Regions from separate parts of the Arthrobacter roseus genome, predicted to be linked through region 2. Evidence: predicted binding sites of a transcription regulator. Region 2 holds the regulator's gene; the other holds the start of a gene.

Region 1 (15,674 bases), 460 kb from region 2:
GCTACAAAGCAGGTTGAGCAGGCTAAGGCAGCCGACGACGACCATCAGTAGCGCGATAGACGTCGAAGACGCCGTCTATTCGTCGAACCGCTCCGAGAATGTGGCCAAGATACTTTGGATCGCCGAGTTCGAAAGCGAAGCGCGACATGGCCACTCGGTTGCTCGTCGTAGTGACACTGGCAGAGAGGATATTGACGTGGTTCTCCGACAAAACCTTGGTCACATCTGTCAATAGACTCTTTCGGTCTAGTGCTTCAACCTGGATATCCACGAGGTAAACACTGGACTGCGTGGGGGCCCACTCAACGTCGACCATTCTCCCGGTCTGTGCTTTGAGGTCCAGTACGTTCTTGCAGTCGGAGCGGTGCACTGAAACACCAGAACCACGGGTCACGAAACCGATGATCTCGTCCGGCGGGACAGGTGCACAACAGCGCGCCAGCTTGACCCATACATCTCCCACACCACGCACCATGACGCCAGCGTCGGAGAAACGTGGACGTTTGGTTGTTGTGGTTACCGGAACCTGGGTCATCTGCTCTTCGGCATCATCGTGCCCGCCGGCCAGAGCGATCAAATGCTCGATGACATTCTGAGCAGAAGAATGTCCATCGCCCACAGCGGCATACAGGGCCGCAATATCCTGATGACGTAATTCCTCCGCGACCGCCAACAGTGCGTCGTGGGTCATCATTCGCTGCAAAGGAAGGTTCTGCTTGCGCATGGCCCGAGTGAGAAGGTCCTTCCCCTTCTCGATCGCCTCTTCGCGGCGCTCCTTGGTGAACCACTGGCGGATCTTGTTCCTCGCCCGTGGGCTCTTGACGAAACCCTGCCAATCTTGGCTTGGACCAGCTCCTTCAGCCTTTGAGGTGAAGACCTCAACCCAGTCGCCATGGTTGAGCTCGCTGTTCAGCGGAACGAGTTTACCGTTGACGCGCGCGCCAATAGTTCGATGCCCCACTTCAGTGTGGACAGCATAGGCAAAATCGACGGGGGTCGATCCCGCGGGAAGCGCCATGACCTCGCCCTTGGGGGTGAAAACGAAGACTTCTCGGGCGTTGATTTCGAACCGGAGGGAGTCCAAAAACTCGTCTGGATCCGATGTTTCTTGTTGCCAGTCCACCAAGCTCCGCAGCCAGCTCATTTCACCGTTCTCTGGTGCATCAGCTTGCTTGGTGCCATTTGACTTGTACTTCCAGTGTGCTGCGACACCATACTCCGCGCGCCGGTGCATGTCGTGGGTGCGAATCTGGATCTCCACGGGTTTACCTGATGGGCCGATCACCGTGGTGTGAAGAGATTGGTACATATTGAACTTGGGCATCGCGATGTAGTCTTTGAAACGGCCCGGCAAGGGATTCCACCGAGCATGAAGTGTTCCGAGAACGGCATAGCAGTCTCGCACACTGTCAACGAGAACGCGGACACCCATCAAGTCATGGATATCGTCAAAATCTTTACCCCGAACAATCATTTTTTGATAGATCGAGTAATAGTGTTTGGGGCGCCCTGTGATCGTTGCCCTGATTTTGACGTCTTTCAAATCCTCGGCGATCTTACTGCGCACTGAGGAAAGGTACTTTTCACGCTCTGGAGTTCGGTCCCCCACCATCCGGACAATCTCTTCGTACACTTTCGGATGCAGAGCGGAGAATGAGAGGTCTTCAAGTTCCCATTTGATCGTGTTCATGCCCAATCGATGGGCAAGCGGCGCGAAAATTTCGAGCGTTTCCCTCGCTTTTCGTGCGGACGACTCCGGGGAGACGAATCGCCAAGTACGGGCATTATGCAGCCGGTCACACAGTTTGATCACTAGAACACGGATGTCCTTGGCCATGGCGACGACCATCTTCCGTACCGTCTCCGACTGAGCGGCATCGCCGAACTGGACCTTGTCGAGCTTGGTGACACCGTCAACCAGCATGGCAACTTCGTTGCCAAATTCCTTGCGCAGTTGGTCGAGGGTATAAGAGGTGTCCTCCACGGTGTCGTGAAGTAGGGCAGCCGCAAGCGTGGTTCCGCTCATACCGAGTTCGGCCATGATGGTAGCCACCGCGACAGGATGCGTGATGTAGGGATCTCCGCTTTTGCGTTTCTGGCCCTGATGGCTTTGTTCAGCCACCAGATACGCGCGCTTGATCAGTTCAAGATCTTCTTTTGGATTGTTGACCCGGACCGTGCGCAGAAGTGGTTCCAAAATGGGAGAGTAGTCAGCCTGACCTCTGCCGGTTAGGCGAGCAAGCCTCGAGATGGTCCGCTCACGCCGTCCACCCGTGCCGTCCGACGCCGTACCTTGCCGGTCAGCACCCTGATGCTCCCGAGGCGCCACTGCCCCGGTCCGCTCTCCCGTTCCGGAACTATCTCCAGCTCTGACATTCTCAGCCATCTACGCTCCTTTCCGTTGCCCGGTTTCTGCGGCCCATGCTGCTTATAGCATAAGCCCGTCCCTAGACTACGGCGCCGTTACCTGCGAGCCCATCCTCGTTGCGTCTGCGGTTATTGACCCGTTTGGACTGACGCTTGATGTCCGGTTCACGCAAACGCAACCCCGCGTAAAGCGGTGCTGCGATGAAAACAGTAGAAAGTGTACCCACAATAATGCCGACAAAAAGTGCCAGCGAAAGATCCCGCAGCGTTCCAGCGCCAAGCAGCAAGGCGCCGATAAAGAGCACGGACGCCACCGGAAGCACAGCCACTACGGACGTGTTGATGGAACGGACCAGTGTCTGGTTGATGGCAAGGTTGACCTGCTCGGCGAAACTCCGTTTGGTAGAGACGTCAACGTCTTCAGTGTTTTCCCGGACCTTGTCGAACACCACGACCGTGTCATAGAGGGAGTAACTGAGAATGGTCAGGAAGCCGATCACCGCTGATGGTGTCACTTCGAAGTTGCTCAACGAGTAGATCCCAGCCGTCACGAACATGACGACAAAGAGACCCACCATGGCGGCAAGGGACATTTTCCAGGTTCTGAAGTACAGCGCCATCAGAACTGCTCCCAGGAACACGAAGACGAAGAACCCCGTGATCGCCTTGCCGCTGACGTCCTGACCCCACGTGGGACCGATGTAGTTTGACGTCACCTCATCTTGAGTGACTCCGTAGGCATCGATGAGGTTTTCCTTGACCTGCAGGGTCTGATCGTCGTTCAGCCGGTCCATCTGGATGCGCATCGTGTTTGGCGCGATGTTCGTAACAGTTGGCTCAGCACCGGTATTGACGCCGGAAATAGCTTCCTCGCCAATGCTGACCTCCGTGTTCTCAACTGAGGATACGGTAAATTCCGACCCACCTCGGAACTCGATGCCGAGGTTGAAACCACCCTTGGCGATAGGGATCAGAATGGAAGCCAGGACGGCAATAGCTGCGATCCAGTACCATAGCTTGCGTTTTCCCACGAAAGGGTACGAGCGCTTGCCCGTGTACAGCTCGTTGCCGAAGGTGGCGAATTTCGATGTAGCCGACATTAGTTGTTCTCCTCCTTCGGAGCAGAGTCGCTCCCGGCGTAAACGTTCGGTTCCGCACCCTCTGCTTTTCGCCTCTCGGCGATCGTCAACCGGCGCTCCGCCTCTTTTGAAGCGGGCTTGTTACGCGCGCTGATGGGTTTGGCTCCGGCCCTTCCCTTGTTGGCATCTACCGCAGCCGTCGAAGGCTCCCGCAATCGTCCAGCTCCACGGTAGATGGGCACAACATCGAGCAGACTCGGATCCAGTCCCGACCATCGGTGCCCACCTCCGAAGAACTTGGTCTTTGCCAACAGCTGCATCGTCGGGTGGGTGAAGAGGAAGACCACAATGAGGTCGGCGATAGCAGTCAGGCCAAGGGTGAAGGCAAAGCCGCGCACGCTACCGACCGCCACAAAGAACAGCACGACTGCCGCAAGAAGGTTGACAGCCTTCGATGCCAGAACCGTCTGCTTGGCACGCCGCCAACCATTCTCAACAGCGGATACCATGTTCCGACCATCGCGCAATTCATCACGTATTCGTTCGAAATAGACGATGAAGGAGTCTGCTGTCTGGCCGATCGCCACAATAAGGCCTGCCACGCCGGCCAAGGACAACCGGTAGTTCTGTGTCCACCCGAGAATGGCGATCGCAAGATATGTCAGCACTCCGGCGACCACGAGGGACACGATCGTCACCAAGCCGAGCATGCGGTACTGGAACATCGAGTACACGGCGACGAGGGCGAGGCCGATAACACCGGAGATGAGGCCCAGCCGCAACTGATCTGCGCCCAGTGTCGCGGAGATCTGTTGTTCGCTCTGGATTTCGAAGCTGATGGGCAAAGCACCGTACTTCAGTTGTTCCGCAAGTGCGGCCGCGGAGTCTTCGGTGAAGCTACCGCTGATGGACGGTTTGCCATCGGGGATCACAGCGTTGGTCGTTGGTGCCGAAATGACTGTGCCGTCCAGCACGATGGCGAACTGGTTGCGCGGGTCCTGCTGGCCGAAAGAGTAGAGGCGGGTAGTGACCTCCTTGAACTTCTCGGTTCCATCGCCGTTGAAGTCAATGTTCACCGCCCACTCGTTCAGGGTCTGCCCCTGGGAGTTGGAGCGGAGCCCAAAATCAGCTGATTCAATATCGGTTCCGGGTACCGCGACCGGACCAAGAATGTACTTACTGCCGGTATCAGGCTCACACGAGATCATCGGCTTGTCTGGATCCGCAGGCTCAGCGGCTGGTTCCAGCGCCTTGGGGTCGGTGCAGTCTAATTTTTCAAACTTCTGCTGAAGCTCTGGAGTCACCCAGTTGAGATCACTGCCGTTGGTTGGCTTGGCCGTCGGGGTGGTCAGCTGATCTTTGGGTGTCGGTGTCTCCGCTGCCGGAGCGGGGGCCCGCATCAGTACTGGTCTGAACTCCATCTGGGCTGAGGCCTGGATGAGATCACGGGTGTCCGAGTCCGGGATGCCCGGAAGACTAACCACAACATTGCGTCCGGACTGGGTAGTGATTTCTGCTTCCGAAACGCCACTTCCGTCCACACGCTGACGGATGATAGACACCGCCTGGTCTAGCTGCTCCTGGGTGATTTCCTCACCCCCGCCTTGAACCTTCGGCGCGAGAATCATTTGGGTACCGCCCTCAAGATCCAAGGCTAGCTTTGGGGTCCAGGAGGCTTCGCCCCACATGGTTCCGCCGCCAAGGGTGAGTGCTAGGGCAGCAAATATTACCCCTAACCAAATGAGAGTTCTCCGTGCAGCCGTGACCGGGCTTTTACGTGACATGGTGGTTCTTTCCGTTTTCAGCGGTCAGCAGACAGTAACCGGCTCCGGCCCCACACTTGGTGCGTGGGAAATCCGCGCGCTGCCCGACAGCGAGGACTAGTTGTCTTTGTTCTTGCTTTCCTGGTTTAGCCGGTCCGCGGATTCCTGCGGTGTTTCCGTGACATCCGCAACGTGCCCTGGGTGTTCCAGAGAAGACGCATCATCGGGGACCGTGGGTGTTTCCTCGTTCGGATCTGACGGTGCGGTTTCCTCAACCACCTTTGTCAAAACCTGCATATGAACCGTGGCATGGGTACCGGGCGAGATTTCGAGAACAGCCTGATTTGCATCCTGATCAATCGAAACAATTGTGCCGAATAGACCGAAGTTGGTCATGACAGCGGTGCCGGGCACCATCTGGGTACGCTGTTCCTGCACGTGCTTCTGAGCGGTCCGCTGCTTTCGAAACATGAGGACGATCAGGACAACGAGTGCCAGGGGCAGGAGGAGATTGATGAAGTTGAAACCACCGGATTCGGGGGTTCCACTCTCGGCAAGGACATGTAGGAGCACGTCGGCTGCTTCCGTTTCTGTTGCTGATGGCTTATTCACCGGGATATTCCCGGCATGCACGGGCACGCAGACACGCCCCGTTGGGCGCGCTTCAGTGCCGAGCGTCAGATCAGTCTACGCCGATCGCGCCGATTCAAACGACGACCAATGCATTAAAGCCAATTCGGCGCTTCTTCATCCTCATCCAGCAGCAGGCTCCTGACGGCATCTTGCTGCGCGCCTCCAATACGCTCCAGCCCGAGGTGGTCCCAGGCAGCGGCCATGGCGATTCGGCCACGCGGCGTACGCCCCAGAAGGCCCTCGCGGACAAGGAATGGTTCCGCGACCGATTCAACAGTTTCGGGCTCTTCACCCACCGCAATCGCGATGGTGGACAGGCCCACAGGGCCGCCGTCGAACTTGGTGATCAGTGCGTGAAGAACCGCTCGGTCCAGCCGGTCGAGCCCGCGTTCGTCAACTTCATACATATCCAGCGCCGCACCGGCCGCTGAGTCGTCAATCTGATGAACCTTATGGACCAGCGCCCAGTCCCGGACGCGGCGCAGCAGCCTGTTTGCGATACGAGGAGTCCCCCGAGAGCGCCCTGCAACCTCCGCGAAGGCAGCCGATGTCACTCTCATGTCCATGAGCATCGCCGAACGCCTCAGGACAAGCTCCAGCTCCCCACTCGAATAGAACTCCAGATGACCTGTGAATCCAAAGCGGTCTCGCAGCGGACCGGGCAGCAGACCGGCACGGGTTGTGGCACCCACCAGCGTGAACGACGGCAATTCCAGAGGAATAGCCGTGGCACCAGCCCCTTTGCCCACCACGATGTCCACCCGAAAGTCTTCCATGGCCATGTACAGCATCTCCTCGGCAGGCCGGGACATTCGGTGTATTTCATCCAGGAACAGCACCTCGCCCTCGGTCAAAGACGAGAGGATGGCCGCAAGATCACCTGCGTGTTGGATTGCCGGTCCGGAGGAAATCCGCAATGGTGCGTTCATTTCGCTGGCGATTATCATCGCCAGAGTTGTCTTGCCCAGCCCAGGGGGACCAGAGAGCAGCACATGATCGGCGCTCCTCCCCCGAATCCGCGATGCCTCCAACATCAAAGAAAGTTGACCCCTGACCCGTTTTTGCCCCACGAAGTCATCCAGGGTCCGCGGCCGCAGCGCGGCCTCAACGGCCCGGTCCTCTGGGTCCGACCCGGCTGAGACCACGTTGGAATCAGGTTCCGTTTGTCGGTCAGCACTCACGTCTTCATACCTTTGTCCGCGATCCGGCGCGGGCACCGTCTTGGCCCAATAGCCGCAAGGTTAGACGAAGAATCTCCGCGACGTTGCCAGTATCCGCCGTATCTGGTTCGTTCTTCACCGCTTGGTCGATGGCCACTTCGGCGTCTTTCTCCGACCACCCCAGCCCGGTCATTGCCAGAAGGACCTGCGAACGCCAACCAGACTGCGCCGCTGGTGAGTCGGTTGGTCCACCGATCGGTACAAGTTTGTCTGCGAGCTCCAAAACTATTCGGCGTGCGCCTTTGGGCCCAATCCCGGGGACTTTGCTGAACGCTTTGTCGTCACCACTGGACGCCGCGATGCGGATCGCTTCCGGTGAGTGAACCGCGAGAACTGCGAGCCCGAGACGCGGTCCAACTCCGCTGACTCCGATCAGCGTTTCGAATACCGTGCGCTGTTCGACGTCCGCAAACCCGTAAAGCGTCATGGAATCTTCTCGTACGATCATGGACGTGTGGACCAAAGCCGGCTGTCCTGGGACCAGACCGGCCAGAGTTTGTGGAGTCGCGTGCACCAACATGCCCACGCCATGAATATCAAGGACGGCACTGTGGAGACCGACATGCGCCACGTCACCCCGAAGCGAACTGATCACGCCAAACCTCCTGCATTACGGCAGTATCCGAACATATCTACGAATACCCTACTTGTTGTTGCGTGGACTTCGCTTCAGGCACACCGGCCTGTTATGGCAACGAGTTTTCTCAGCGCTTCCGTCCTGCGGGTGAACGTTTGGCCTCAGCCTCGGCCTGCACCCACGCCCGCTGCGCTGCAGTCTGACCAGATCCGGCTGCGCCTCCCGGCCGTGTCTTGGCAGAAGCTCCACCGGATCGCCATGCATGGGTGATGGCCAGGGCAAGAGCGTCGGCGGCGTCGGCGGGCCGGGGCGGTGCATCAAGGCCGAGGATGCGGGTGACCATTCTTGTCACCGCTTCCTTTCCTGCCTGGCCGTCCCCGGTCACTGCCGCCTTCACCTCTGTCGGCGTGTGCAGGGCTACGGGCAGTCCCCGCCTGGCGGCCGCCGCAATCACAACACCGGAGGCCTGAGCCGTTCCCATCACCGTGCTGACATTCAACTGGCTGAAAACGCGTTCGACAGCGACGACGTCGGGTTCATGCCTGTCCAGCCACTCGTCAATCGCCAGGGCAATCACCAGCAGGCGCTTGTCCAGACTCTCATCGGCGGCAGTTCCGACAACGCCAACGGCAACGAGCGTTGCGGATCGATTTGCCGCCACATCAACGACGCCAATTCCGCAGCGTGTAAGGCCCGGATCCACTCCGAGTACACGAAGGCTCACAGAGGCTCTTTCCTTGATCGAATCACAGGCGCGACTGCTAGTCCGCGCTGTCGAGTTGGGCCATGACTTCTGGGGAAATGTCCGCGTTGGAGTAAACGTTCTGCACGTCATCAAGTTCTTCCAGGGCATCGACGAGTTTGATGAATTTCTGTGCTGCGTCCGCTTCCAGTTCAACTGACATGGACGGGACAAACTCAGCCTCGTCCGTTTCGTATTCGATACCGGCTTCCTCAAGGGCTGTGACTACCGAGCGGAGGTCTTGGGGCTCGGAGATGACGTCAAAGCTCTCATAGGATGCTTTGACTTCTTCGGCGCCTGCATCGAGGACAGCCAGCAGGACGTCCTCTTCCGACAGGTCCTTCGCCGGAAGATTTACAACGCCCTTGCGCGTGAACATGTAGGCTACGGAACCTGGATCCGCCATGGTGCCCCCGTTACGGGTCACCATGAGGCGGACCTCCGAGGCCGCACGGTTCTTGCTGTCCGTCAGACATTCAATGAGCATCGCTGAACCCTGAGGGCCGCGGGCCTCGTAAATGATCTCCTGATAGTCCACGGCCTCGCCCAGTAGACCGGCGCCGCGCTTGACAGCACGGTTGATGTTGTCGATGGGGACTGAGGTCTTTTTTGCCTTCTGCACTGCGAGCTCAAGACCGGGGTTCCCCGCCATGTCGGCTCCGCCGGCTCGGGCGGCGACTTCAATATTCTTGATCAGTTTGGCGAACGATTTGGCACGCCTCCCATCGATAACAGCCTTCTTGTGCTTGGTCGTTGCCCACTTTGAATGTCCCGACATGCTCTACGATTCTCCTCTGATCATCTGGATAAATAGTTCATGGATGCGTCGATCTCCCGATACCTCCGGGTGGAACGAGGTGGCCAGAAGGCTCCCGGAACGGACTGCGACAATTCTAGCGACACCCGGGCCTTGCCCTGCTGCGGATTCCGTCAGCGGCTCTACCGAAGCCAATACCTCTACGCCGTTGCCCACACTTTCAACCCAGGGTGCCCGGATGAATACCGCATGTACCGGCGGTACCGTCCCTGAGCCGGCGTCGTACCGGTGAAGACGTTCCAGCCCACCAAAGTGGAGGTCAGTTTCAAAGGACTCCCGTTGCCTGCCGAAAGCGTTCCGACGCACCACCATGTCGATTCCCCCGAATGTCTGTTGAGGCTGCCCATCCCGGCCAACGGCAGCGTCGGCGATGTGATCGGCCAGCATGATCATTCCGGCACACGACCCATAGACAGGCAGGCCACTGGCAATCGAGTCTCGCAACGGCTCCGCAAGGCCGAAAATTCTTGAGAGCTTATCCATGACGGTCGACTCACCACCGGGGATGATCAGTCCGTCAACACTCTGGAGATCTTCCGGCCTGCGCACCGGAACCGCCACTGCGCCACACTTGGTGACCGCAGCAGCGTGCTCACGGAAATCGCCCTGAAGCGCTAAAACACCCACCGTTGTGAGGCGTCGAACGGAAACGGTTTCGGGGCGCACGTGTGCGCCTGCAGAGGGGGAAGCAGTCACCAGACCATCATAGTTGCCGTTGAACCGACAGACGCCTGTGGGCGGTGAAGCCCGTCTCCGCGATCGCAGCAAGTAGCATTGACACGGACGTCAAAGGCAACAGATAAGGGTTTCAACATGTGCGGCATCGCCGGGTATTACGGTTTCGGGGACGACATGGCGCTCCTGAAAACGATGAACAGCTGTATGGAACACCGCGGACCCGACGGGGAGGGATACTTCACTGAAGGTGAAACCGGGCTCGCCCACAGGCGGTTGTCCATCATCGACATCGAGCATGGTCAGGAGCCCATGATCAGTGCCGATGGGAGGACCGTACTTGTCTACAACGGCGAGGTGTACAACTACCTGGAGCTTCGTGCTGAGCTCGAAGCCCTCGGCCGTACTTTCCGCACCGAGTCGGACACGGAGGTAGTTCTGCAGTCTTACGAGCAGTGGGGAGATAATGCTTTCGACCGCTTCAACGGCATGTTCGGTCTGGCGATTTTTGACGGTGTACGAGGGCGAACGGTGCTGGCCCGCGACCACTTCGGGATCAAGCCCCTCTACTACGCCAATGCCGGAACCGAGAGCTCCCCCAAACTACTGTTCGCTTCCGAGATTTCCCCGCTTCTAAATAGTGGATACGTTCCCCGGGCTACCAATGAGCGCATCCTGTACAGGTACCTACAGTTCCGCATCCACGACGACGAAGCCGAGACCTTTTTTGTCGGAGTCAAAAAACTCCTGCCGGGTGAGCAGATGGTCATTGACCATTCAACCGGTACGTACAACATCACGATGTTCACCAGGCTCCGTGACGAGCTCCTTGAACTGTCATCGACCAATCGTCCGTATGACGATGATGTGGTGGATGAATACCGCGAACGCTTCACGGAAGCGGTTCGGCTACGGCTACAAGCAGACGTTCCCGTGGGCTCTGCGCTGTCCGGTGGGCTGGATTCCTCAGCCGTGGTGGTCACGATCAACAAACTCATGCAGGAACACGCGGCGGCCACTGACTCCGTGGGAGCCTCGCAGCAAACGTTCAGTGCCGTCTTCCCCAACTCAATCAACGACGAGGAAAAGTACGCCGACGCTGTCCTGGACAAGTGCCGCGGGACGGTCACCGGACACAAGATTCTTCCGCAAGCCGATCAGTTCGCGACGGATCTGCAGGACTTCGTGAAAACCATGGAGGAGCCGATCATCTCCTCCGGCCCCTACGCTCAGTACTGCGTCATGAAAGAAGCGACCCAGCACGTCAAGGTCCTCCTCGATGGGCAGGGCGCCGACGAAATGATGGCCGGCTATATTCCGTACTACTTCACCTACCTGCGTCAGCTTCAACGCGCCGGCGATTACTCCACGCTCCTCAGGGAAACCGCATCGTCCGCCGACGTGTTGTTGAGACTGGCTCGGTTCCGCATTCTTGCGAAGCTCACCGCCCGAAAGGGAGTGGCCATTTCCCAGTTGCTGAACCGCGACTTCGCTCACCGCTTTCGCAGCGAACAATTCGGTACCATTCGCAACAACATGAAATTGCGTCTCGTCGACGACCTCTTCCGCTCTTCACTGCCGTCTCTTCTGCGCTACGAAGACAAGAACACGATGCGCTTCTCCCTCGAAGGCCGTGTGCCATTCCTCGATAAGGAAGTAGTCAAATTCCTGTTCACTCTGTCCGATGAAGCGATCATCAAGGCTGGCTGGAACAAACGTGTCCTGCGGGATTCAATGCGCGAGCTGCTCCCGTCCATGATCACCAACCGACGAAACAAGATCGGTTTTACAACTCCTGAAGCAGAGTGGTTCAAGCTGATGAAGGAGGACATCTACAAGATTTTCATGTCCAATTCGTTCGCCGAGCGGCCCTATTGGAACAGGGAAGCCGTCCTGACTGCCTTTGAGGGCTACCTCAACGACAAGAACAGCGCCGACACCATGATGTTCTGGCGGTTACTCAACACGGAACTGTGGTTGCGGCAATTCGTCGACGGACCTGTCCAGAGCGACGGTATTGAGAACAAGAGCGACTACGAACCGAATCCGGATAAAACTCTTGATCTTGAACTGCCCGACGGCAAAACCTTTCGCCGCTACCCGTTGCAGACCGATGTTTTCCGGCGGGAAACCAAGCTGGAGCCTGAGGTGGTCAGCTACGTCAACCGCTTCTTCGAGGGTCTACCTGATGCCGGAGAAATTCATGGTCAGGTTGCTTCCGACGCTCGCTGGTACCTTTTTGTCAGCGAAAAGATCGTAGCGATCACCCAGGGACGATCCTTCCCCGTATGGGACATCAAGGTCTCTCCAGCTGCCAGGATCCTCAGCAAGTTTGTTACCCGGACGCCGGCAGGGATCGGCCTGGGCAGCCCATGGTCCATGCAGATCGCCATCAACGAAGTAGGCCTGCAGCGGATCCTCAAGGCGTCCGCTGCCGGACTTGTTGGCAAGCTGCGCGGACGATCGGGTGATTTCTACCGCGCGGTGGGTAACGACATCAACGCTATCGACGGCGCCACCCCCTACAGCCTCGGTTCCTCATCGAACAGCGTCAAGCTTGCGCCGAAGGACCCAGAGGGCGTGGCCCGACGGCTCAGCGCACTGGTTCGCGAGAAAGTGCCTGCAGAGTTCGTAGCAACGTTCGGTGGAACGTCCATCATGGACGCGAACGACCTTGGAGTGGTGGCCATGGGGCACGACACCCATCTGGACAAGGCCACCATTGAAGCGATCTTCAAGGACAATCCTCAGGGACAGGGTTCCCAAGCCACTCCGATGTCCATCATCTTCGGTCGATAGGACCACAGCATGTGAAAGGGTTGCTCACTATGAGCAACCCTTTCTTATCACCCAGCCCTCTTCCCTACGGACTGCCTCCTTTCGAGGCCATCACGGAAGATCACTATGCGGAAGCATTCGACGCCGGCCTGGCCGAGAAGGCGGCCGAGACCAAACGCATCGCCGAATCAACGGAGCCGGCCACCTTCAGGAACACGGTTGTGGCTCTTGAGACCTCGGGCGCCATTCTGGACCGTGTCAGTGCGGTCTTCTTCACGTTCGCCGCGGCACATTCGACGCCGGGGATCCAAGCCCTTCAGAGTGACATTGCTAGCCGCCTCTCTGAGCTCGACGACGACATTCACCTCAACGCACCGCTGTACGCCAGGATCAAGGATGCCGTCTCCACAGTGCCGGACGACGCCGAATCCCAGCGCCTCTTCAGCGAATACCTAGACGCGTTTACCCGGTCAGGGGCCAACCTTGACGACGACGGACAGACGCGGCTGCGGCAAATCAACGGCCAGCTCTCTACCCTGTCCACGCACTACCAGCAGCGGCTCCTCAGCGACACTAACGCAGCAGCGCTAGTGGTTGAATCCGAGGAAGAGCTCGACGGCCTTACCCCAGATTCCATTGCCTCAGCGGCGGCTGCCGCGAGTGACGCAGGGCACGACGGCAAGTTTCTCCTGCCGCTTGTCCTTCCAACCTCGCAGCCTGCCCTCCCCCAGCTACACAATCGCAACACTCGCCGTCGGTTGCACACCGCGTCCGTCAGTCGTGGAGCCTCAGCCTCAGCCGAGAGCATCCTCGCCATTGGCGCTGAGATCGCTGAACTGCGCGCCGAGAGAGCCTCCCTCTTTGGATGCAAGAGTCACGCAGAATATGCCACTGACAACCAGACAGCACCGTCATTGGAGGCCATTCACGCGATGACTGACGCTCTCGCTCTGGCAGCAGTGCGGAACGCAGAATATGAGGCCAGCGAGCTCAGCTCTGCGGCGGGCCACGACCTTGAACCATGGGACTGGAGCTACTACTCCGAGCAGGTCCGTGTGGACAAGTACGACGTCGACCTCGCAGCGCTTCGCCCCTACTTCGAGCTCGAGAGGGTCATACACGACGGCATCTTCCACGCGGCGAACCTTCTCTACGGCGTGACGTTCCAGGAACGCACGGATCTGGTGGGATATCACCCTGGCGTAAGAGTGTGGGAAGTCTTCAACGCGGACGGTAGCGGACTTGGCCTCTTCCTAGGCGACTACTACACCCGGCCCACGAAGAGTGGCGGCGCCTGGATGAACTCCTTCGTGCATCAGTCTCGCCTGCTCGAGAACCGCCCCGTGGTCATCAACAACCTGAATATCTCTCGTCCGGCCGACGGTGAACCGACCCTCCTGACGTTAGCTGAGGTGACAACGGCTTTCCACGAATTTGGACACGCCCTCCACGGACTCTTCTCCGCTGTTGAGTACCCGAGCCTGTCCGGTACAGCGGTTCCCCGGGACTTCGTTGAGTATCCATCCCAGGTCAACGAAATGTGGATGCTCTGGCCGGAGGTAGTTCAGAACTACGCGAAACACCACATCACCGGTGAAGTACTGCCCCAAGAGGTCATCGACCGCATTGAGGCAGCGAGCACTTGGGGTGAAGGCTTCGCCACCACGGAATATCTGGGTGCGGCATTACTGGACCTCGCCTGGCACGAGCTGGAGCCCGGTCAGAGTGTCGAAGATCCGTTGGACTTCGAGAGGGATGCCCTTGAGAAAGCCGGAGTTTTAGTGTCGCTGATTCCGCCGCGGTACCGGACGGGGTATTTCAAGCACATTTTCGCTGGCGGCTACGCAGCAGGCTACTACTCCTACATCTGGAGTGAGGTTCTGGACGCCGATACCGTGGAATGGTTCAAATCCAACGGTGGCGCTACCCGAGCCAACGGCGAGCGTTTTCGCGAGCTGCTCCTGTCGCGGGGGAACAGTCAGGATCCGCTGGAGTCCTTCCGCCAATTCCGCGGTAGGGACGCCGAGATGCAGCCGCTGCTGGTCAGGCGCGGACTCGCCTAGAACGGCTGTCTGAGCGGCTCTCGAGCGGCGGCCACGAATTTCCTGCGGGCTAAGTCCCGGGAATATTCAAACCGCTTACTTCGAGAGCCGCTCCAACTACCGGCTACCAGCCACGTTCGGACAGCTTGTGCGACTGCGGCAGTTCGTCCACGTTAATGCCGACCATCGCTTCACCCAGACCGCGGGAGACCGATGCCAGAGTGTCGGGGTCATCGTAAAAGGTGGTGGCCTTGACGATGGCGGCCGCTCGTTCGGCAGGGTTGCCAGCCTTGAAGATTCCGGAACCCACGAAGACTCCGTCTGCGCCAAGCTGCATCATCATGGCGGCATCAGCGGGGGTGGCGATACCACCGGCTGTGAAGAGCACCACCGGAAGTTTTCCCGCGGAAGCAACTTCCTTGACCAGTTCATACGGTGCCTGAAGTTCCTTCGCCGCAACGTACAGTTCGTCTTCGGCCATAGAGGACAAACGATTGATTTCAGAGCGGATCTTGCGCATGTGCATTGTGGCGTTGGAGACGTCTCCCGTGCCTGCCTCACCCTTGGATCGGATCATTGCCGCGCCTTCGTTAATGCGGCGCAGAGCCTCACCGAGGTTGGTGGCACCACAGACGAAGGGAATCGTGAACTTCCACTTGTCGATGTGGTGGCTGAAGTCGGCTGGGGTCAAGACTTCAGATTCATCAATGTAGTCAACGCCCAGGGATTGAAGGATCTGCGCTTCCACGAAATGACCGATGCGTGCTTTAGCCATGACGGGGATGGATACGGAATCAATGATGCTGTCAATCATGTCTGGGTCGCTCATGCGCGAGACACCGCCCTGTGCACGAATGTCCGCGGGGACCCGTTCCAACGCCATGACGGCTACAGCCCCGGAATCCTCCGCGATCCGTGCCTGTTCCGCCGTGACGACGTCCATAATGACGCCGCCCTTCAGCATTTCCGCCATGCCTCGTT
Region 2 (15,674 bases):
CACGCCTGAGCAGCGTGCGCTGTCAGTGCTTCTTCGTCAGTTGTCGACCGCGCCTAAAACCCGCTGGCAGCTCGAGCAAAAACTGGCGGACCACGACACACCCCAAGATATCGCGGCATCGTTAATTGATCGCTTTGAAGAGCTGGGGCTGATCAACGACGCGACGTTCGCCAGCATGTGGGTGGAGAGCAGGTCCAGGACTAAGTCGCTGTCCCGCGGTGCGCTCAAGCGGGAACTCGCAACCAAAGGAGTTCCCGCGGATTGCGCTGAGGCTGCTCTGGCGCAGCTCACTGAGGAAGAAGAAATTGAGTCCGCCAGAAGATTGGTCCGCAGGAAGATACCGTCAAATTTCAGCTCACAAGACCACGGCGGCCGGGACAAAGCAGTCCGAAGACTCATTGGCATGCTCGGGCGCAAAGGATACGGGGCTGGACTTGCGTTCAAGATCGTCGCGGACGAATGTGAGGCCGTAGCTGAGACACCGGAGGACGTCTGGTTCGGATAGCGCCAACGCGTGGGCTGGTCGTCAGCGGATTCTCGCTGTAGTCTGATCGACGATATGGTCAAGTTCAAGCTCAGGATGAAGAAGCTACGGCGTGTCGCCACAGTGTATGGTGTTGCTGCCGTTATGCTCTCGTCCCTATTGGGAGTCGGCACCCCAGCGCAAACCTCCGAGCTTCCCACGTGGGATGAAATTCGAGCGGCCAAGGGCAATGAAGCGGCCACTGCGAACAGAATCGGGGAAGTCGAAGGACTCCTGAGGGATTTCAGGCAACAGGCCGGCCTAGTCGGTGACCAAGCGGTGCAGGCCGAGTCAACTCTTCATGCAGCCGAAGACGCTCTGAAGTCTAGCCAACGGCGGCTTCTACTGCTGCAGGAGAAGCACAGCAACGCACTCCTTTTGTCAGAGGAACTCAAACACAGGGCCGGAGGAATTGCGGCTCAGGCGTACAAGACCGGGTCGACAAGTCCCGGCGTATTGCTACTTCTGGATGCCAATCACGCGGTTGAAGCGGCCAACCGCCTCGTCATGACCAACATTGTCGGCGGACGTACGAACGAGCTGTACGCCGAAGCCGACGCATCAGCACGCGTTGCGCAAGTCCTGCATGAACAGCAGGAGTCAGTTCTCGCGGCGATCGAAGACCAGAGCCAGGAAGCAGCAAAAGCGCTCGAGGCGGCCCAGTCGATGGATCAACGAGCCCGGCGTTCGGTCGCCAAACAGGAAGAGTCCAGCTCGTTGCTCTACGAACAACTTGCCGAGCTCAAAGGAACGACCGCGCAGCTTGAGAGCTCGCGGATTCGCGGGCTCGCAGCTCAGGCGTCTTATCGTGAGCAGCAGGACGCCGCTCGCCAGGCAGTGCGGGCCGACAACGAACTGGAGGAAACCCGTAACGATGGTGCAGGAGACCGGCCAGCAGTAGCTACCAATCCAGCACCCGGTATTTCCGGAACACCAGCCCCGGACGGCCGCTCCCCGGAGAAGCCCAAAGCGCCGGTTCCTCCACCTGCACCCGAGCAATCGTCTCCTCCGGCCCCGTCGCCGGAACCGTCGAGACCGGCCCCGCGGCCGCCCACCCCGGCACCTTCACCTCCGCCCGAAGCCGACATCGTTGATAATCCCGCTGCGGCGCAGGCGTACGCAGAATCACGCATGGCGGCGTTTAGCTGGAATAACGGGCAATTTCGTTGTCTGGTCAACCTCTGGAACCGCGAATCAAGGTGGCGGACCAGCGCGCAGAACTCCTCTAGCGGCGCCTATGGAATTCCGCAATCTCTGCCTGGATCAAAAATGGCGTCCGCTGGTGCGGACTGGCGCACAAACTACCGGACACAGATCGAGTGGGGGCTCGGCTACGTCTCTGGGCGTTACGGTAGCCCGTGCGCGGCCTGGGACCACTCGGAGAGCCATGGTTGGTATTGATCCGGATTGTGGTGCATGAGCGCAGAAGTCGTACCCTTGATAGGTGAGTTTTACCATCCCTGTTCCTGAAGCCGCCGTAGCCGAGTCCGGCCGTACCTATCAGGTGCGCACTTTCGGCTGCCAGATGAATGTCCATGATTCCGAGCGTTTAGCCGGTTTGATGGAGGAGGCTGGTTACTCGCCGGCGGGGGATGACCAAGCGGACGTCGTCGTACTCAATACGTGCGCCGTTCGGGAGAATGCGGACAACAAGCTCTACGGCAATCTCGGTATGTTGGCATCCGTAAAAGAGCAGCGCCCCGGGATGCAGATCGCAGTGGGTGGTTGTCTCGCGCAGAAGGACAGAGAAACCATTCTCCGGAAGGCACCCTGGGTGGATGCTGTTTTCGGTACGCACAACATCGGCTCGCTGCCCGCACTGCTGGAACGTGCGCGCCACAACAACGAAGCGCAACTGGAAATTCTGGAATCCTTGGACGTCTTTCCGTCCACACTGCCCACTAAGCGGGACGCCGTGTATTCGGGTTGGGTGTCCATCTCTGTGGGGTGCAACAACACCTGTACGTTCTGCATTGTTCCGTCGCTACGAGGAAAAGAACGTGACCGTCGTCCCGGAGAGATTCTGGCCGAGATAAAGGCACTGGTGGAGGATGGCGCCATCGAGGTCACTCTTCTGGGCCAAAACGTAAATTCTTATGGTGTCGAGTTCGGGGACCGGCATGCCTTTGGCAAGTTGCTCAGGGCCTGCGGGGACATCGAAGGGCTGGAACGTGTGCGTTTCACGAGTCCTCACCCAGCGGCCTTCACGGATGACGTCATTGAGGCCATGGCGGAAACGCCCAACGTTATGCCACAGCTTCATATGCCGCTCCAGTCAGGATCGGACAAAGTGCTCAAGGACATGCGTCGTTCGTATCGCTCCAAAAAGTTCCTTGGCATACTGGACAGGGTTCGTGAGCGGATGCCGGAAGCGGCTATCTCCACGGATATTATTGTGGGGTTCCCCGGTGAGACGGAGGAGGACTTTCAGGCGACGCTAGACGTCGTCGAAAAGTCACGCTTCGCGACAGCTTTCACATTCCAGTATTCGTCACGACCGGGTACTCCCGCGGCGGATATGCCGGAGCAGGTGCCGAAAGTCGTGGTGCAGGAGCGGTTTGAAAGGCTGACCGCCCTTCAGGATCGTATTGCAGCGGAGGAGAATGCCGTCCAGGTTGGACGCGTGGTGGAAGTCATGGTGACGGCCCAGTCAGGTCGCAAGTCCGCTGAAACTGGAAGGCTATCCGGCCGTTCAAGGGACCAGCGGCTGGTCCACTTCTCCGTGCCGGAGGGTCAGCTTGATCCGCGTCCGGGAGATCTGGTGAGCCTAAAAATTACAGCGGCGGCGTCCTTCCACTTGGTCGCGGATCCACGGTCGGGCCAGGATTACAGCGTCAGGCGCTCTCGTGCGGGCGACGCATGGGACCGTGCGCAAGCGGATTCCTGTGGTGTGCCTGCCCCCGGTACAGCTTCGCGTCAAGGCGTGTCGCTGGGAATGCCCTCGCTGCCCTCACACCGTGGATAACCTTCCGGTCGTAGCCGTCGTTGGACCGACCGGGACTGGAAAATCGGAACTCGCCTTGAACCTTGCCCATGAGATTGGTGGGGAGGTGATCAATGCCGACGCCATGCAATTTTATCGCGGCATGGATATCGGCACCGCCAAACTCGGCGAGCGTGAGCGCGAGGGTGTCCCACATCACCTGCTGGACATTCTCGAGATCCATGAGGAGGCTAGCGTTTCGCACTTTCAGGCGCAGTCCCGCGCGTGCATGGATGAGGTTCGAAGCCGCGGACACTATCCCATCCTTGTGGGCGGATCGGGGCTTTACGTTCGGGCAGCCCTGGATATCCTGGAATTTCCAGGAACAGATCCGTCTATTCGCCGGGAGCTCGAGGCGGATATGGAGGAAACTGGTCTCGAGACGATGAGGTCTAGGCTCGAGTCGGTGGATCCTGAGTCTGCGGCCAGTCTCGGCGATGCCCGCCGTGTTATTCGTGCGCTTGAAGTACATGCTTTGACGGGCAGAACATTCACGTCGTTCATGCCACAACGCGAGTATGTGCAACCTGCGGTTCAGATCGGGCTTCGAGCCGAGCCCGCGGAGCTCGGGCCGAAGCTGAGTGAGCGCGTGTACCGCATGGAGCGTCAGGGGCTTCTAGAAGAAGTCCGACGTTTGGAACCGTTGGGCTTGCGATGGGGCAAAACGGCTTCCCGTGCGCTCGGTTACGCGCAGTTCCTTCGCGTCTTGGACGACGACATGCGTATCGAGGACGCTGTTGACGAGACCGCTGTCGCCACACGTAAGCTTGCGCGAAAGCAACGGACCTGGTTCCGGGGGGATAATCGGATTCAATGGTTGTCCTGGCAAGAACCTGGGCTAGCGGAACTCGCTGCAACTATTGTGCGTGAGTACACCGCAGGAGAAAGGTGAAGAAGTGAGCACTATTCCTGCTCTACCGAGTGGACTTCCATTCGCAAAAGGACACGGCACCGGGAACGATTTTATTCTCGTGTCAGATCCGACGGGGGAGAGGGACTTCACGCCCGAACAGGTGGCTTCACTGTGCCACAGGCATAGGGGAATTGGCGGCGATGGTCTGATCGTGGCAGTGCATTCTTCAACGCTGCCTGAGGGCCGGGCGATCCTGCAGAGTTGCCCGGATGCGCAGTGGTTCATGGACTACCGCAACGCAGACGGGTCAGTTTCGGAGATGTGCGGCAACGGGGTGCGGGTTTTCGTGCACTTCCTTCTAGCGGAGGGACTCCTCGAACTTGACGGTGCAGCAACGGTGAGGATCGGGACTCGGGCCGGCCTCAAGACGGTGTCGCGGAGCGCGGATGGCTACGCCGTGGACATGGGCCCGTGGTGGTTTGAGTTTCCTGACCTTGCTGCGTCACGGGCCTCGGATTCGTTGGTGGATACGGTAGGACTGAGCGTAAACCGGCCGGCACTTTCGGTGAACATGGGTAATCCACACACTGTGGTGGCACTTGCTGATGCTGCGGAGTTGCAGGCAGTTGCGCTCACTGCCCAGCCGCAGGTTCTTCCGGCCCCTCCAAACGGAACCAATGTTGAGTACGTGGTTCCCGCTGAACCGCTGGTGGAGCACGGAGTCGGGCGGGTGGCGATGCGGGTTTACGAACGAGGCGTGGGAGAGACCCTATCGTGTGGCACGGGCGCTTGCGCCGCTGCCGTGGCGACCAGGTATTGGGCGGGGTCCGGTGCCCCAGATGCGTGGTGGGTGGAGGTTCCGGGCGGTGTTCTCGGTGTACGATTCAACCCCGGACCAGACGGCCGCGAACGAGTGGAACTGTCGGGTCCCGCGGTCATCGTAGCCAGAGGCGTTCTGAACTAGCTCGTTATGCTGGCGCTGAAGTACGTGTGACTTTCAGGATCCGGAACGATTTGGCGGTGCGGAATCGGATCACGGACCAGTTATGGCCGAGTTCGTCAGCGAGCCAGCGTTGCAGAGAGTCGGCTCCAAGGTTCTTCTGTACAACCAGCCACGCCGTTCCATCCGGGGCGAGCCGTGGGAGCCATCTCGTGAGCAGTGAGTGCAGTTCCTCCTTACCGACACGGATGGGAGGATTAGACCAGATGGTATTGAACATCGTCTTAGAATCAACGTCTTCGGGTTTACACGCGAGAACGTTGTCGAGACCGAGTGCACGGGCATTATCCGTGGTCAGAGCGACGCTGCGTCCGTTCACATCCACTGCGGTTATCAGCGCTTCTGGGGACTTCAAGGCCATGGTCAGTGCCAGCGGTCCCCATCCACAGCCTATATCCAGCAGGTTTCCCCGGAGCGGAGGATCGGGTACTTCGGACAGCAGCACTGCAGTGCCTTTGTCGACGCCGCCGGGGCTGAAGATGCCCGACGTCGTCTGTAGCTGACGTTCCTTGCCGTTCAGCACAACTTCCAGCGGGCGACGGACCGCCGTTCCACTGGGCTGTTCGCTGAAATAGTGTTGGGAGTCCATAACAGGACAGAATAGTTGAACGATGGCCGGAACCGTGTTTTTGTCAGCGCTCCCCGGTAGAATGATGGTTCAGGATTCTTTGAAGGAGAGCATGACCAGCGACCACGATCATTCCACCCCGAGCCCGGAGACTCCGGGCCCCGATGAAATGCAGGCGGTCATCGACCGCGTGCTTGGCAGAGAGACTTCAGGTGCCGACAATGCGGTGCATGCGGAAGTGGCTGCTCGTCGGGATGAAGATTTTGACTACGACGGCGATCAGCAAGCTCTCGAAGAACGTCACGCGTTGCGTCGTGTGGGTAGCCTCTCCACGGAACTGGAAGACGTCACAGAGGTCGAATACCGGCAGCTCCGTTTGGAGCGAGTGGTATTGGCAGGACTGTGGACTGACGGAACCGCGGCGGATGCCGAGAACTCGTTGGACGAGCTGGCTGCATTGGCCGAAACAGCTGGGTCAGAGGTCTTGGACAGGGTGCTGCAGCGACGGTTGAAGCCGGATCCTGGAACGTTCCTCGGTTCAGGAAAGGCCCAAGAGCTGAAAGACATTGTGCGAGCTTGCGGCGCTGACACTGTCATTGTGGACAGTGAACTGGCGCCCTCGCAACGGCGGTCCCTTGAGGACATCGTCAAAGTCAAAGTAGTTGACCGGACAGCGCTGATTCTTGATATCTTTGCGCAGCACGCCAAGAGTCGCGAGGGCAAAGCACAGGTTGAGCTTGCTCAACTGGAATATCTTCTGCCGCGGTTGCGCGGTTGGGGAGAGTCGATGTCCCGTCAGGCGGGTGGACAGGTAGGCGGAGCTGGCGCGGGTATGGGGTCCAGGGGCCCTGGCGAGACCAAGATCGAACTTGATCGTCGGAAAATCCGCACCCGGATGGCTAAGCTGCGGAGGGAAATCGTGGCGATGAAGCCTGCCCGCGAAACGAAACGCTCTAACAGGCACCGCCACGCGGTACCTTCTGTCGCCATCGCCGGATACACCAATGCCGGCAAGTCCTCCCTGTTGAACCGGCTCACGAATGCTGGCGTTCTTGTGGAGAACGCGTTGTTCGCGACACTGGACCCAACGGTCCGCAAGACAGAAACACCTGATGGCCTCGGCTACACGCTCGTCGATACGGTCGGATTCGTCAGGTCATTGCCAACGCAGTTGGTTGAAGCCTTCCGATCGACTTTGGAGGAAGTTGCGGACGCGGACTTGATCCTGCATGTCGTGGACGTTTCGCATCCGGATCCTGAAGGACAGATCTCGGCAGTGCGCGCGGTTCTTTCCGAAGTAGACGCACGTCGGATCCCCGAAATCATTGTCCTGAACAAAGCCGATACTGCAGATCCTTACACCATTGACAGGGTTCGCAGCGCGGAGTCGCAGACCATTGTCGTCTCGGCTCGCACGGGAGAGGGCATAGCGGAACTTGCCGCCGTTATCGGTGCATCGATTCCCCGTCCATCGATTCGGCTCCAACTCTTTGTGCCCTATGATCGCGGGGACGTCGTCAGCAGATTGCATTCCGCCGATGTCGAAATAGTAACCATCGAACACGAGGATTCGGGCACGAGGCTGGACGTGATGGTGAAAGAACCACTAGCAGCAGAGCTGGAGCCATTCCGAGCCCATGCCTGAGAGTAGCGAAGCTGAAGCGCTGAAGCTGCTCGACACAGCAGTATCCGGTATGGGTGGGCAACACCGAACTGGTCAGCAGGAAATGACGCGCCAGGTAGCGCAAGCCATTGAGTCGGGTAGGCACCTGCTGGTACAGGCTGGTACGGGCACTGGGAAGTCCGTGGCGTATCTGATACCGCTAATTGTTCACGCGCAGAACAGTGACAAACCGGCGCTGGTGTCCACAGCGACGCTTGCGCTTCAGTCACAAATCGTGGGGCGGGATCTGCCTCGGCTGCTGAAAACACTGGAACCGGAGCTGGATCGCGAAATAGCCGTCGCCCTTCTGAAGGGCCGTGGAAATTACGTCTGCAAATACAAAACGGACGGCGGGTTTCCAGAGGAGAACGATCAGGAAAGCTTGTTTCTCATGGGGGAAGATGCCGCTGTCACGCATCCGTCGCCGTCGGATGGGCCCGGTACTGATTTGGGTCGTGAAGTAGCCAGGTTGCGTGAATGGGCGGCTGAAACTGAGACGGGAGATCGCGATGAGCTGAGGCCGGGAGTCAGCAACAAGGCCTGGCACCAGGTCTCCGTAACCGCCATGGAGTGCTTGGGTGCCCAGAAATGCCCTGTTGCTCAGGAGTGCTTCAGCGAACGCGCCAGAGCTGATGCAGCTGTGGCTGATATTGTGATCACCAACCACGCGATGCTTGCCATCAGTGCTTTCGAGGGGCTAGCAGTGCTTCCGGAGTACGACGTCGTGGTCATCGACGAAGCTCACGAGCTTCAGGACCGCGTAACCGGTGCTGTCACCGGTCAGCTCTCGTCGAACCTGATATCCGCGGCAGCATCGTCTATGCGCAAACACACCAACACGAGCGTTGAAGCGTTGTCGACCGCGGCCCGCCATTTCGAGGAATCGATGGCGGAACTGTCGTCTGGCTTGATGCACGCCGGCCTCAACGAGGAGCAGGAACAGGCGATCTCCCAGGTTCGGGATGCCTGTCGTGTGGGACTGTCCGATTCGAAGCAGGATGCAGGTTCACCGGCAGATGGTGGGAGACAAACCGCTCGCTCGCGAGTGACGGCCATCCTTGAATTGTGTGAGCGATTGATCAATGCGCAGAATGCCGGCGAGGTCTTGTGGGCCTCTCGAGCGAGCACCTTCTCACCTGGTATCGGGTATTCGCAACCGGATGAGAGTCAGCCCGCAAGTCTGCATGTTGCACCGCTATCGGTAGCTGGCCGTCTGCGGTCCGGACTTTTTGAGGATCACACGGTGATCCTCACTTCAGCCACCCTCGCCGTAGGAGCAGAATTCGGACCGGTCGCTGGCGGGCTGGGTCTTGCGGGGCCAAACGTCCCGTCCTGGACCGGGACAGACGTTGGTTCCCCGTTCAATTATCCAAAGCAGGGTGTTTTGTACGTTGCCGGGCACCTGCCTAAGCCCGACCGGAACGGTGTTCAGGCTCAACTCGTGGAACTGGAGCTGCTGCTAAAAGCTTCCAGAGGCGGGGCCTTAGGGCTATTTTCTTCGAGAAGGGCGGCCGAGGAGGCGGCGGACACGCTTCGGAGCAAAGTCGATTTCCCTATTCTGTGCCAGGGTGAATCGACCATGGCGGCTCTGATCGAGCAGTTCGGTGCCGAGCCGGATACGTGCCTGTTTGGGACGATGTCGCTATGGCAGGGCGTGGATGTCCCTGGTGACTCCTGCCGGCTTGTCACCATCGACAGAATTCCCTTTCCGCGGCCGGATGACCCCTTGACGACCGCGCGTACCAGGGCCGTCGCCAAAATCGGCGGAAATGGTTTCATGACCGTTTCTGCAGCGCAGGCAGCTGTGAAACTTGCTCAGGGTGCTGGCCGCCTGATTCGAAGCAGTAATGATCGTGGAGTCGTGGCGATCTTGGATTCGCGCTTGGCTACTGCTGGTTACGGCGGATTCCTACGTGCGTCGCTGCCGCCATTCTGGGCTACCTCGGACCAGGATATTGTTATAGGCGTCCTCAAGAGACTGGCCGCGAGAGACGAAACCTAGACTTGGCTATAGCGAACGCATAACCGAAACGACCCTGCCCATGACTGTGGCATGATCGCCGAGAATTGGTTCGTACTGGGTGTTCTGCGGTAACAGCCATGTATGGCCGTCCCGTTGGCGGAAAGTTTTTACGGTCGCTTCATCGTCCAGGAGAGCGGCGACAATGTCCCCATTATCAGCGGTCGACTGCCTGCGGATGACTACCCAGTCTCCGTCACAGATCGCGGCGTCTATCATGGAGTCCCCGACGACTTTCAGCATGAAAAGTTCTCCATGGCCCACCAGCTGGCGGGGCAGGGGCATGACGTCTTCGACTGCCTGATCGGCCAGTATCGGACCACCGGCAGCGATACGACCCACCAGCGGAACCATGGCCGGTCCTGAGTCTGGTAACGGTAGAGCAGTGATCGTTGCGGGGCCGGGCGTAGTCCCGTTCTTCCCCCCGGACGCAGCTGACTCAGGGGGGGCGGCTGAGAGGATTTCCATGGCTCTGGGTCGCTTCGGATCTCGCCGAATGTAGCCAAGCTTTTCTAGGCGGCCGAGCTGGTGGGTGACGCTTGAAAGGCTTGCCAGGCCCACAGTGTCGCCAATCTCCCGCATGGACGGCGGGTAACCGTACGTTGATACGGACTGCCTGATAGTTTCCAAAATCTTGGCTTGGCGAACAGTCAGAGGGCGGGGAGCGGCAGGACGGTGCGATGTTCCTGATTCGGAGTAGGCATCTGCGGGTGTCATTCGGCTTCCTCCACTGTGTTGTCGCCCAGACGTGCGACGTAAGAATCCCAATCGGCAAAATGTCAGTCCCGGATGGTGGAGTACTTTCCATGATCCGCTGCCGATTGTTGTCACCAGCCTATGTGGCGTTGACCGCTTTCTCAAACATTTGTTCGAAGGTGTGTCGACAATACTCGATCATCGGTGCTATAAATGAGCTACGAATAGAACATGTGTTCTATTCGTAGCTTCGAAGGTCGAATAAAATCGAACACATGAACGAAGGAAGGTGTTGACATGTCGACCAATTCGTCGATCTTGGGAACCGCATCGATTTTTCCTGCAGACGCAGGTACACGTTTGTCCCTGACTCGGAGGGGTCGCTTGGTCTTCATCGGACTTCCGTTGATGGTTTTGGCGGCCTCTCTCTTGACGTTTGTAGGGTTCTTTACAGCCCCTGCCATGGCTTCAGGGTTCGACAACCTCAACCCCACGGATACCGTGAGCGTCAGCGTGCCCAGCGGTGGAAGCCTGTGGAACTTGGCTCTCGAGTATTCTCCGGACCGTGATCCCCGGGATGTTGTTTTTGAGATCGTTGAGTTGAACGATCTTGGCACGTCAACGGTGCAAGCCGGGCAGCAGATCTTCGTGCCAGTTTCCCGGTAGTGGAGTGGGCGACATTTGGCTTGCCTAGATGACTCGGTCTCATTTTTCGTTTGTGGCTGCTCTTCATTTAAGCTTGTTTCGTGAGTGAAAAGTTGGATCGACTGGATAAGTTGCCACTGCGGCGGGACTTGGTGGGGTTAGAGCCGTACGGAGCGCCCCAGATAGACGCGGAGGTGCTCCTCAACGTCAATGAAAATACACACGGTGTGCCGCTGGAAGTGCGAGAAGCCATCGCGGAGGCAGTTCAGGAAGCTATCCAGGGTTTGAACCGGTACCCGGATCGCGAATTTACAACTTTACGCACATTATTGGCCGGGTATCTCGGCCACTCATTGACCCCCAACCATATCTGGGCGGCCAATGGATCCAATGAGGTACTGCAGCAGATCCTCCAGGCCTTCGGTGGCCCCGGCCGCACAGCCCTCGGGTTTCCGCCAACATATTCGATGTACCCGTTGCTGGCGAGTGCAACCAACACCGAGTATGTCAGTGGCGAGCGCAGTGATCACTTCAGTCTCACCGCAAGGGACGCCGCGGAGCAGGTCGCAGTCCTCGCCCCAAACGTGGTGTTTTTGTGCTCACCCAATAACCCGACGGGAACTGCGTTGGGGCTAGATGTCGTTGAAGCGGTCTACTCTGCCGGTGAGAGCAGCCGGGCGATCGTCATAGTGGACGAGGCGTATGCGGAGTTTGCCAAGGAAGGCACCCCGAGTGCTCTGTCCTTGCTTCCCGGAAGAGAGCGACTAATCGTTAGTCGAACAATGAGCAAGGCGTTCGCCCTTGCGGGAGCCAGAGTGGGATACCTTGCTGCGTCTCCGGAGGTAACGGACGCGCTTCGGCTGGTGAGGTTGCCATATCACCTGTCGGCTATCACGCAGGCAACAGCCAATGCTGCTCTTCAGCACCCCGCGATACTTTTGGCCAACGTGGAGGACATCAAGTGCCAGAGAGATCGAATTGTCGAGGGACTGCGTGATCTCGGTCTCAGGCCAGAGGAGTCAGATTCCAACTTTGTTTTCTTCGGCGGCGTGAGGAACACCTCGCGGGTTTGGCAGGGCCTGCTGGCTGCGGGAATCCTGATTCGGGATGTTGGAATTCCGGGCTATCTCAGGGTGACGGCCGGAACCGCGGAGGAGACGGAGCGGTTTCTCACTGAACTGGGGAGGCTGGTTCAGGACGAGTCATACTTGAAGTCGTGACAGGAAGCCCATCCTCAAGCGAACTCACTAAAATTTTCCACCAAAGGACTACCTCTATGAACACGCAGGTAAGCGGTAGGCGCACAGCATCGCTCGCGCGCTCCACCAGTGAATCGTCGGTGGTCGTCACCGTTGATCTTGACGGGACGGGACGCTCGGACATCGATACGTCGGTACCGTTCTTCGACCATATGCTCACAGCTTTGTCCAAGCATTCGCTGATCGACCTCACGGTCAAGGCGAAGGGGGACACCCATATAGATGTGCACCACACGGTGGAGGACGTGGCCATCACGCTCGGAGACGCATTGAAGGCCGCGCTTGGAGACAAAACTGGAATACGACGTTTTGGAGACGCTGCGGTTCCGCTTGATGAGGCGCTGGCGACGGCGGTTGTCGACATCTCGGGCCGTCCGTATCTGGTTCACGAGGGCGAGCCTGCCGGTCAGGAATACCACCTCATAGGTGGACACTTCACAGGCGCGCTTACCCGCCACGTCTTTGAGTCGATTACGCTCCACGCGCATATCTGTCTGCATATGCGTGTGCTGAGCGGGAGAGACCCACATCACATCGTCGAGGCTCAGTTCAAGGCGTTTGCCCGCGCGTTGCGCACTGCCGTGGAGAAGGACCCACGGGTTAACGGCATTCCATCAACAAAAGGTGCGTTGTGAGCAACCGTGTGACAGTTCTGGACTATGGGTCTGGAAACGTGCGGTCAGTTGTTCGCGCGCTCGAGCGCGTGGGAGCTGAGGTCACCTTGGGGTCCTCAGCCGATGAAGTGCTCGAGGCCGACGGTCTCGTGGTCCCTGGAGTTGGTGCTTTTGCCGCTGTCATGCAGGGACTGAAGAAGGTTGATGCGCTGAGGCTGATCGGCCGGAGGGTTGCCGGAGGCCGACCGGTGTTAGGCATCTGCGTTGGGCTTCAGATCCTGTTTGATGCGGGCGTCGAGCACGGCGTGCGCACCGATGGGATGGGGGAATGGCCCGGTACTGTCGAACCTCTACGGGCACCGGTAGTTCCCCATATGGGCTGGAACACGATTCAGTCGCCGGAAGGCACTCGGCTCTTCGCGGGCCTAGAGTCTGAGCGCTTTTATTTTGTCCATTCCTATGCGGTGCAGGAATGGGACTTCGATGTAACCCAACCTCGAATGAAGGCTCCTATGGTGACGTGGTCGGATCACGGCGGGCCGTTCATCGCCGCCGTCGAGAACGGTCCACTATCAGCGACTCAATTCCATCCAGAGAAATCCGGCGACGCAGGCGCGGCGCTTCTCCAAAACTGGCTTGGAAGTTTCAGCTAGCCGTGGGGAGCTTACTCCTCATGGCCCTAGCAGGTCTGCTCATCGGTGGCGCGATCTCGTTTCGCAGACAAAATTTCTCCACCTTTTTGACTGTAGCCCTATGGATCCTTGCTGGCCTGTCGTTGTTGGCCGCCTATCTGTTGACTCTCTAATCGAAACGAAAGCCTGTTCACATGACTGAACCGATTGAATCACCCCGACTCCAACTCCTGCCCGCCGTTGATGTCGCAGGCGGCCAAGCCGTCCGCTTGGTCCAGGGGGAAGCTGGCAGCGAGACATCCTTCGGTGACCCGTTGGATGCCGCCATCGCTTGGCAGGAGGGCGGTGCGGAATGGATCCATCTGGTAGACCTCGATGCTGCGTTCGGACGCGGATCTAATGTGCCACTTTTGAAGAGAGTCGTCCGTGAACTAACGGTGCAAGTTGAACTCTCTGGCGGTATTCGAGATGACGCTTCCCTCGAGGCAGCCCTTGAACTGGGCGCAACCAGGGTCAACCTTGGTACGGCGGCTCTGGAGGACCCGGAGTGGACGGCGAAAGTCATTGACCAGTACGGGGACGCCATTGCTGTTGGTCTTGACGTGCGCGGAACGACGCTGGCGGCCAGAGGCTGGACGCGCGAGGGCGGGGACCTGTGGGATGTGCTCGCCAGGCTTGAGGATGCAGGGTGCGCGCGCTATGTCGTCACCGACGTCACAAAGGACGGAACGTTACGCGGACCGAATATTGACTTACTGCGGCAGATGCTGGTCCGTACGGAAAGACCTGTTGTAGCTTCTGGCGGAATCTCAAGTCTTGAAGATATCCGGGCGCTACGGACGCTAGTGCCGGCAGGCTTGGAAGGCACCATAGTGGGCAAGGCGCTATATGCCCGGAACTTCACGTTGCCAGAGGCGTTGGACGTCGCGGGAAGGGCTTAGCACGACGGTGACGAAGGAACTGCCAGAACATATAGTCGCCGCTCTGCGTAGGGCCGGTGGCAAGGCTGATTCCGCGGGTGCCCTATGGGAAGGGCGTGATCTTTCGGCGTCGGGTAACCCCTTGCATGATTTCGATAACGACGACGGATCGGTCAACGCGCACTACCAAGGCGCTGTTGACCTTCTTGTCGCTGGCGAGTGCGGAGAAAACGCGGTCGTCCAGGCGCTGAGTCAGGCGCGCGTCTTTGTGCCGATAGTGGCTGAACTAAGCACAGAAGCCTCCGGGCAGCTAGGGATCGTTTCAGACAAGGAGGCCGATATGGCCCTCATTTGGCTGCAGGCTCCGGACGGACGGAAGGCTCTTCCGATCTTTTCCTGTGTGGCGCATATGCAGCGATGGCACTCGGACGCAAGGCCCGTTGCCGTCTACGCTCCCAGAGCGGCTCTCTCCGCAGTCTCCGAGGGAGCTGAGCTGTTGGTTGTGGATCCCGGTTCGAACTTCACCTTCGTGGTTCGCCGGCCTGCGCTGTGGGCGCTCGCTCAGCAGGCTTCTTGGAACCCGTCGTATGAGGATCCGGATGTAGCAATACTGCTCAAAGCAGCAGTTGCCGAGGAGAGCTTGGTCAATAAAGTCATAGCTCAACCGGGCCCGGGCATTGCCTCGCGTACTGCCGCCGGCTCCGTAGTTGCCGGTGGGGGGCCGGGACCTGAATTACTTGTCTGGCTTCAGCTCTTGCCTGGCCTCGGCGCTGCGGAAGTTCAGAAGGTGGCGGCTCGGTTTCGAGAGAGGTTAGCTTCGAACTCGTGCTTCACCGAGAAGGTGGACTCGCTTGAAGTTCGCTTGACGGACTGAGGCACCGTTCAAGCGTCTAGGGTCAATGGGACGGCCATGCTGACCGCGCCGTTCTAGTTGACGGGCCCTGTGTACTTTTCGCCCGGGCCCTTGCCCGGGGCATCCGGAATGCTTGATGCTTCCCTGAAAGCCAGCTGCAGTGAGCGAAGGCCGTCACGGATAGGTCCGGCATGCTGACTTCCGATCTCTGGAGCCGCGGCAGTGACGAAGCCTGCCAATGCTGTGATCAGCTTGCGCGCTTCATCGAGATCTTTAAGCTCCTCCGCGTCGTCGCCTGCAGCCAGTCCGCACTTAACGGCTGCTGCGCTCATGAGATGCACGGCGGCCGTCGTGATGACCTCAACGGCTGCGACCTCTGCAATGTCCCGCATCTGGTTTGCGGCGTCAGCAAGTGGTTCCGAAACCGGTGTCCCGACTTCGGACG

Evidence for each region. The regulator LexA, encoded in region 2, represses DNA repair genes until DNA is damaged. The targets are predictions, from matches to a motif close to TCGAACANNTGTTCGA.
Region 1: the regulator LexA is predicted to act here: its motif matches at 7,685-7,700, upstream of ruvA (Holliday junction branch migration protein RuvA).

Annotation. Positions count from the first base shown of each region.
Region 1 covers NZ_JAFBCU010000001.1:1,928,161-1,943,834, forward strand. The annotation lists gene JOE65_RS09375 (hypothetical protein) at 1-51, shown strand, start outside; gene JOE65_RS09380 (RelA/SpoT family protein) at 23-2,386, opposite strand; gene secF (protein translocase subunit SecF) at 2,448-3,467, opposite strand; gene secD (protein translocase subunit SecD) at 3,467-5,230, opposite strand; gene JOE65_RS09395 (hypothetical protein) at 5,187-5,330, shown strand; gene JOE65_RS09400 (preprotein translocase subunit YajC) at 5,327-5,821, opposite strand; gene ruvB (Holliday junction branch migration DNA helicase RuvB) at 5,935-6,987, opposite strand; gene ruvA (Holliday junction branch migration protein RuvA) at 7,028-7,657, opposite strand; gene ruvC (crossover junction endodeoxyribonuclease RuvC) at 7,767-8,363, opposite strand; gene JOE65_RS09420 (YebC/PmpR family DNA-binding transcriptional regulator) at 8,401-9,159, opposite strand; gene pdxT (pyridoxal 5'-phosphate synthase glutaminase subunit PdxT) at 9,163-9,864, opposite strand; gene asnB (asparagine synthase (glutamine-hydrolyzing)) at 9,973-12,672, shown strand; gene JOE65_RS09435 (M3 family metallopeptidase) at 12,702-14,714, shown strand; gene pdxS (pyridoxal 5'-phosphate synthase lyase subunit PdxS) at 14,818-15,674, opposite strand, start outside.
Region 2 covers NZ_JAFBCU010000001.1:1,464,675-1,480,348, forward strand. The annotation lists gene JOE65_RS07270 (regulatory protein RecX) at 1-505, shown strand, start outside; gene JOE65_RS07275 (aggregation-promoting factor C-terminal-like domain-containing protein) at 560-1,924, shown strand; gene miaB (tRNA (N6-isopentenyl adenosine(37)-C2)-methylthiotransferase MiaB) at 1,968-3,488, shown strand; gene miaA (tRNA (adenosine(37)-N6)-dimethylallyltransferase MiaA) at 3,481-4,398, shown strand; gene dapF (diaminopimelate epimerase) at 4,403-5,323, shown strand; gene JOE65_RS07295 (class I SAM-dependent methyltransferase) at 5,328-5,948, opposite strand; gene hflX (GTPase HflX) at 6,040-7,572, shown strand; gene JOE65_RS07305 (ATP-dependent DNA helicase) at 7,565-9,592, shown strand; gene lexA (transcriptional repressor LexA) at 9,599-10,327, opposite strand; gene JOE65_RS07315 (peptidoglycan-binding protein) at 10,604-10,972, shown strand; gene JOE65_RS07320 (histidinol-phosphate transaminase) at 11,053-12,171, shown strand; gene hisB (imidazoleglycerol-phosphate dehydratase HisB) at 12,228-12,845, shown strand; gene hisH (imidazole glycerol phosphate synthase subunit HisH) at 12,842-13,477, shown strand; gene JOE65_RS15315 (hypothetical protein) at 13,498-13,629, shown strand; gene priA (bifunctional 1-(5-phosphoribosyl)-5-((5-phosphoribosylamino)methylideneamino)imidazole-4-carboxamide isomerase/phosphoribosylanthranilate isomerase PriA) at 13,651-14,397, shown strand; gene JOE65_RS07340 (SseB family protein) at 14,405-15,250, shown strand; gene JOE65_RS07345 (DUF1844 domain-containing protein) at 15,304-15,674, opposite strand, start outside.